2 regions of the Acidocella sp. C78 genome follow, and region 2 is predicted to be linked to the other one. Evidence: riboswitches for the same ligand, from Rfam matches in the RefSeq annotation. Region 2 holds a riboswitch; the other holds the start of a gene.
The links. A riboswitch is a leader RNA that binds a small molecule or an ion and turns the genes downstream of it on or off. The one in region 2 is predicted to bind glycine.
Positions count from the first base shown of each region.

Region 1 (3,550 bases), on a different contig from region 2:
TCGATGGCGCAACCGGCCATGCGCGGGGGCGGCCCGCCCGGGCCGATCTCACGGTGACTTTCGAGGCGTTCAAGCCCGGGCATCTTCTCTATCCGGGGCGGGGGTTCTGCGGCGAGATCCTCCGCGCCGCGATCGGCATGCCCGCGGCGGCATTCGCAGCCGTCGAACCGAAAACCTGGCGCAACACGCCGGCGCTCTGGCGGCTCCCGCGCCCCGAAGCGACGGGCCACAAATATCGCCGTGGCCACCTGACGATCCTTGCGGGACCGATGGGCGGGGCGGCGATTCTGGCCGCGGCCGCGGCCCGGCGCGTGGGGGCGGGGCTGGTGACGCTGAACGGTGCCGGGCTGGGCGCGGTGCCGCCGGGCGTGATCGTCAGCCCGGCTCGGCCCGCAGACCTGCTCGCGGACCCGCGGCGGCGGGTGTGGCTGTGCGGTCCGGGCCTGGGCGTGGACGCGGCGGGCGCCATGCTGCGCTCTCTTCTCGACGCCGGGCGCACCGTCGTGGCCGATGCCGATGCGCTGACCTCGGCGGCCGGGGCGGCGGAGCGCCTGCGGGGCGTTGCCGCCATCACCCCGCATGACGGCGAGTTCGCCCGCCTGTTTCCCGATCTGACGCAAGACCGCCTGACCCGGGCCCGAATCGCCGCGGCGAGGGTGGGAGGGGTTGTTGTGCTGAAAGGGCCGGACACGGTGATCGCGGCGCCGGATGGACGCGCCGCGATCAACGACAATGCGCCGCCCTGGCTGGCGACCGCCGGATCGGGCGACACCCTGGCCGGCATCGTCGGCGGATTGCTGACGCAGGCATGGCGGCGTTCGAATCCTGCTGCGCCGCCGTCTGGCTGCATGGCGCCGCGGCATCGGCGGCGGGGGCGGGGCTCATCGCGGAGGATCTGGCGGAATACCTACCGATGGTTGCGGATGAAATAAAAAATTTCAAAAATTAAACAAAATCGGCCGGAAATGCAGCTTAAGATCGGTGGCGAGAAACGCTGCGTTAACTTATTCTTAAGTCATGTTGGTTATAGCACTTTGCATGATCAGTGCAGCGTCATTATCGGCCTTTGCGGCGCCGATCGGCCCGTCATCGCTGGAAATTCCGCCGCTCCGTGTGACCCCCGCTTCGCCGGCATCAAGCGAGCCCTCGGCGACGTCCCGCCCGTCTGCCGCGCCCTCGGGGGCGATGCGCGGCGCGTATCTCGACATCACCGTCTGACCCGGCTGGTTTTTCCGGTTCGCTTTCGGTTCGCATCTGTCCGGAAAACCCGGCAGGGTGCCAGCAAGCCGAAAAGCAGCGCTTGCGTTCCCCGCTGATCTGAGTTTACACAAGGCCATTCACTCCTCCATGCGGGAGAGAGCGGCGCTTCCGGGTCCATCCGGGTCGCGCCGCCGCCGAAGGCGCAACCGGCCCCCGGAAACGCTCAGGCAAAAGGACCGCAACGGAGCAAGGATCTCTGGAAAGCCGGCGCGATGCGCCGCACCGAAGGCGTAAGGCGCGGTTCACCCCGCGCCGAATCTCTCAGGTTCCGCGACAGAGGGGGGTCAGACTGGGCGGTTCTGCACCCGTCCGCTGGTGTCGCGGGAGATCTGGTCTTGGCCGATTCAGCATTGCTTACCGTGCCGCTCGATGCGCTGCATCGCAGCCTCGGCGCGCGAATGGTCGATTTCGCTGGTTACGACATGCCGGTGCAGTATGACGGCATCATCGCCGAACATCTGCATTGCCGGGCGCAGGCCGCGTTGTTCGATGTCTCGCATATGGGCCAGGCGGTGCTCGAAGGCCCCGATGCGGCGGCCGCGCTGGAACGTGTGGTGACCGGCGATATCAGGGGGCTGAAGCCGGGCCGCCAGCGCTATACGCTGCTGATGAACGCGCGGGGCGGGATTGTCGATGATCTGATGGTCGCCAATCTGGGCGATCGCCTGCTCCTTGTTCTGAATGCCGGGCGCAAGGATGTCGACGTCGCGCACATCCGCGCTCACCTCCCTGAAACCGTCGTGCTGACCACGCAATTCGACCGCGCCCTGCTCGCCCTGCAGGGGCCCGAGGCCGGCGCCGTTCTGGCCGCTCTCGCGCCGGACGCCGCGGCGATGCGCTTCATGGATGCGCGCGAGACGTCGGCGTCAGGCATTCCGGTCACGATCACCCGCTCGGGGTATACCGGTGAGGACGGGTTCGAGATCGGCCTGCCCGCGGCGGACGCCGAGACGCTGGCGCGCGCCCTTCTCGCCGATCCGCGGGTGAAGCCGGCCGGCCTCGGCGCGCGGGATTCGCTGCGGCTTGAGGCCGGGCTGCCGCTCTATGGCAACGATATCGACGAAACCCGGGACCCGATTTCCGCCGGGCTCGGCTTCGCCATCGGCAAGACGCGCAAGATGGGGTGGGATTTCCTGGGCGGCGATGCCGCGCGGGCGGTGCACGATGCCGGCCCGCGCGAACGCCTGGTCGGGCTTCGCGCCGACGGCCGGGCTCCGGTGCGCGCCGGCGCCGAACTCCGCGATGCCGCCGGGCAGCCGGTCGGGCGCATCACCTCGGGCACGTTCGGGCCGAGCGTCAACGGGCCTGTCGCGCTCGGGTATGTCCGCGCCGACTGCGCCGCGGATGGCTCGACCCTGATCGCCGGGCTGCGCGGCCGCGATATCGGCATGACCGTCGTGCCGCTGCCTTTCGTTCCGCATCGTTATCATCGCTGAAAGAGGACCAGATGACCGAGATCCGATTTTCCAAAGACCATGAATGGATCAGGCTCGACGGCGACGTCGCCACCGTGGGGATCACCGATCACGCGCAGTCGGCGCTCGGTGACGTCGTGTTCGTCGAACTGCCGGAGGCGGGGCGGCATGTCGATGCCGGCGAGGGCTGCGCGGTGGTGGAAAGCGTCAAGGCCGCGTCGGATGTCTACGCGCCGCTCTCCGGCACGGTGACCGAGGCGAACGGCGCGCTGGCCGACGAGCCGGGCATGGTCAACGCGCAGGCCGAATCCGGCGCCTGGTTCTTCCGCATGACCCTGGACGACCGCGCCGCCTTCGATGCCCTGCTGACCGCCGACGATTACCAGGCCTTTCTCGCAACGCTCTGACCGGAGCCGCCGCCATGCCGGATACCGCGCCCCAGACCATCGACGATTTTGCCGCCCTGCTGGCCGAGGAGCGCTTCGCCCTGCGCCATATCGGCCCCGGGCCGCCGAGCGCGCGGCGATGCTGCGCGCGCTGGGGGCTGCGGATCTCGACGCGCTGATCGCTCGCACCGTGCCGGAGACGATCCGCATCGCCGCGCCGCTCGACCTGCCGGCGGCGCTGACCGAGGGCGAGATCCTCGACGATCTGCGCCGCTACGCCGCGGGTAACGAGGTCAAGCGCAGCCTGATCGGGCTCGGCTATCACGGCACCGTCACGCCGCCGGTCATCCTGCGCAACGTGCTGGAAAATCCCGGCTGGTATACGGCCTATACGCCGTACCAGGCCGAGATCGCCCAGGGGCGGCTGGAGGCGCTGCTGAATTTCCAGACGATGATGGCGGAACTCGCCGGGCTCGACCTCGCCAATGC
Region 1 is NZ_CAJQZK010000111.1:79,502-83,051, forward strand. Features, by position in the region: partial or broken gene ACIDOCELLA78_RS82940 (NAD(P)H-hydrate dehydratase) at 1-949, shown strand, start outside; gene ACIDOCELLA78_RS82945 (hypothetical protein) at 1,039-1,218, shown strand; glycine riboswitch at 1,341-1,449, shown strand; gene gcvT (glycine cleavage system aminomethyltransferase GcvT) at 1,596-2,696, shown strand; gene gcvH (glycine cleavage system protein GcvH) at 2,708-3,082, shown strand; partial or broken gene gcvP (aminomethyl-transferring glycine dehydrogenase) at 3,097-3,550, shown strand, end outside.
Region 1: linked by a shared signal. The riboswitch ahead of gcvT (glycine cleavage system aminomethyltransferase GcvT) and the one ahead of gcvT (glycine cleavage system aminomethyltransferase GcvT) in region 2 are both predicted to bind glycine.

Region 2 (3,550 bases):
CCCTCGCCGGCATCGACATGCCGCCCCGCCTCCGGCAGTTCGACGAACACGACGTCACCGAGCGCCGACTGCGCGTGATCGGTGATCCCCACGGTGGCGACGTCGCCGTCGAGCCTGATCCATTCATGGTCTTTGGAAAATCGGATCTCGGTCATCTGGTCCTCTTTCAGCGATGATAACGATGCGGAACGAAAGGCAGCGGCACGACGGTCATGCCGATATCGCGGCCGCGCAGCCCGGCGATCAGGGTCGAGCCATCCGCGGCGCAGTCGGCGCGGACATACCCGAGCGCGACAGGCCCGTTGACGCTCGGCCCGAACGTGCCCGAGGTGATGCGCCCGACCGGCTGCCCGGCGGCATCGCGGAGTTCGGCGCCGGCGCGCACCGGAGCCCGGCCGTCGGCGCGAAGCCCGACCAGGCGTTCGCGCGGGCCGGCATCGTGCACCGCCCGCGCGGCATCGCCGCCCAGGAAATCCCACCCCATCTTGCGCGTCTTGCCGATGGCGAAGCCGAGCCCGGCGGAAATCGGGTCCCGGGTTTCGTCGATATCGTTGCCATAGAGCGGCAGCCCGGCCTCAAGCCGCAGCGAATCCCGCGCGCCGAGGCCGGCCGGCTTCACCCGCGGATCGGCGAGAAGGGCGCGCGCCAGCGTCTCGGCGTCCGCCGCGGGCAGGCCGATCTCGAACCCGTCCTCACCGGTATACCCCGAGCGGGTGATCGTGACCGGAATGCCTGACGCCGACGTCTCGCGCGCATCCATGAAGCGCATCGCCGCGGCGTCCGGCGCGAGAGCGGCCAGAACGGCGCCGGCCTCGGGCCCCTGCAGGGCGAGCAGGGCGCGGTCGAATTGCGTGGTCAGCACGACGGTTTCAGGGAGGTGAGCGCGGATGTGCGCGACGTCGACATCCTTGCGCCCGGCATTCAGAACAAGGAGCAGGCGATCGCCCAGATTGGCGACCATCAGATCATCGACAATCCCGCCCCGCGCGTTCATCAGCAGCGTATAGCGCTGGCGGCCCGGCTTCAGCCCCCTGATATCGCCGGTCACCACACGTTCCAGCGCGGCCGCCGCATCGGGGCCTTCGAGCACCGCCTGGCCCATATGCGAGACATCGAACAACGCGGCCTGCGCCCGGCAATGCAGATGTTCGGCGATGATGCCGTCATACTGCACCGGCATGTCGTAACCAGCGAAATCGACCATTCGCGCGCCGAGGCTGCGATGCAGCGCATCGAGCGGCACGGTAAGCAATGCTGAATCGGCCAAGACCAGATCTCCCGCGACACCAGCGGACGGGTGCAGAACCGCCCAGTCTGACCCCCCTCTGTCGCGGAACCTGAGAGATTCGGCGCGGGGTGAACCGCGCCTTACGCCTTCGGTGCGGCGCATCGCGCCGGCTTTCCAGAGATCCTTGCTCCGTTGCGGTCCTTTTGCCTGAGCGTTTCCGGGGGCCGGTTGCGCCTTCGGCGGCGGCGCGACCCGGATGGACCCGGAAGCGCCGCTCTCTCCCGCATGGAGGAGTGAATGGCCTTGTGTAAACTCAGATCAGCGGGGAACGCAAGCGCTGCTTTTCGGCTTGCTGGCACCCTGCCGGGTTTTCCGGACAGATGCGAACCGAAAGCGAACCGGAAAAACCAGCCGGGTCAGACGGTGATGTCGAGATACGCGCCGCGCATCGCCCCCGAGGGCGCGGCAGACGGGCGGGACGTCGCCGAGGGCTCGCTTGATGCCGGCGAAGCGGGGGTCACACGGAGCGGCGGAATTTCCAGCGATGACGGGCCGATCGGCGCCGCAAAGGCCGATAATGACGCTGCACTGATCATGCAAAGTGCTATAACCAACATGACTTAAGAATAAGTTAACGCAGCGTTTCTCGCCACCGATCTTAAGCTGCATTTCCGGCCGATTTTGTTTAATTTTTGAAATTTTTTATTTCATCCGCAACCATCGGTAGGTATTCCGCCAGATCCTCCGCGATGAGCCCCGCCCCCGCCGCCGATGCCGCGGCGCCATGCAGCCAGACGGCGGCGCAGCAGGATTCGAACGCCGCCATGCCTGCGTCAGCAATCCGCCGACGATGCCGGCCAGGGTGTCGCCCGATCCGGCGGTCGCCAGCCAGGGCGGCGCATTGTCGTTGATCGCGGCGCGTCCATCCGGCGCCGCGATCACCGTGTCCGGCCCTTTCAGCACAACAACCCCTCCCACCCTCGCCGCGGCGATTCGGGCCCGGGTCAGGCGGTCTTGCGTCAGATCGGGAAACAGGCGGGCGAACTCGCCGTCATGCGGGGTGATGGCGGCAACGCCCCGCAGGCGCTCCGCCGCCCCGGCCGCCGAGGTCAGCGCATCGGCATCGGCCACGACGGTGCGCCCGGCGTCGAGAAGAGAGCGCAGCATGGCGCCCGCCGCGTCCACGCCCAGGCCCGGACCGCACAGCCACACCCGCCGCCGCGGGTCCGCGAGCAGGTCTGCGGGCCGAGCCGGGCTGACGATCACGCCCGGCGGCACCGCGCCCAGCCCGGCACCGTTCAGCGTCACCAGCCCCGCCCCCACGCGCCGGGCCGCGGCCGCGGCCAGAATCGCCGCCCCGCCCATCGGTCCCGCAAGGATCGTCAGGTGGCCACGGCGATATTTGTGGCCCGTCGCTTCGGGGCGCGGGAGCCGCCAGAGCGCCGGCGTGTTGCGCCAGGTTTTCGGTTCGACGGCTGCGAATGCCGCCGCGGGCATGCCGATCGCGGCGCGGAGGATCTCGCCGCAGAACCCCCGCCCCGGATAGAGAAGATGCCCGGGCTTGAACGCCTCGAAAGTCACCGTGAGATCGGCCCGGGCGGGCCGCCCCCGCGCATGGCCGGTTGCGCCATCGACTCCGCTGGGCATGTCGATCGCGACGATGCGGCGCGCCGCGGCAAGGAGGTCGGCGATGCCCGGGTCGATATCCCTCTTCAATCCGGCGCCGAACACGGCATCGATGACGATGTCGGCGGCGCCGATCCGCGCGCGGTCGGGCAGCACGACAGGGCCGCGCCAGAGCGCCGCCATCGCCGCCGCGTCGCCGCCCGGTCTTGGCGGCGCAACGGGCGCGACAACCACCGGCCAGCCCCACTGCGCCAGATGACGCGCGGCGACATACCCATCGCCGCCATTATTCCCCGGCCCGGCCAGAACAAGCACCCGGCCCGGACTGAAGCGCCGCCGGATGATCCGCGCCACCGCGGCCCCGGCATTTTCCATGAGCGCGATACCGCTCACGCCGCAACACGGCGCGGCGGCATCGATACGGGCCATGTCCGATGGAGAATACAATGCGTCCATGGCGCCCATGTGAGACAGAAAGCGCGGCGTTTGCTAGTCTCCCGAAGTGGAACAGGAGGTGTCGATGGCGCGGGTGATCGCGGTAGCGCAACAGAAGGGCGGCGCGGGCAAGACGATGCTTGCAGCGCAGCTCGGCGTTGCCCTCGCATGGGCGCACGCGTCGGCCTGCTCGATATCGACCCGCAGGGAACCCTCGGCGCCTGGGGACGGCTGCGGGCAGCCAATCCCAGGGCGAGGGCC
Region 2 is NZ_CAJQZK010000002.1:78,814-82,363, reverse strand. Features, by position in the region: gene gcvH (glycine cleavage system protein GcvH) at 1-155, opposite strand, end outside; gene gcvT (glycine cleavage system aminomethyltransferase GcvT) at 167-1,267, opposite strand; glycine riboswitch at 1,414-1,522, opposite strand; gene ACIDOCELLA78_RS99260 (hypothetical protein) at 1,645-1,824, opposite strand; partial or broken gene ACIDOCELLA78_RS99255 (NAD(P)H-hydrate dehydratase) at 1,914-3,319, opposite strand; gene ACIDOCELLA78_RS99250 (ParA family protein) at 3,458-3,550, shown strand, end outside.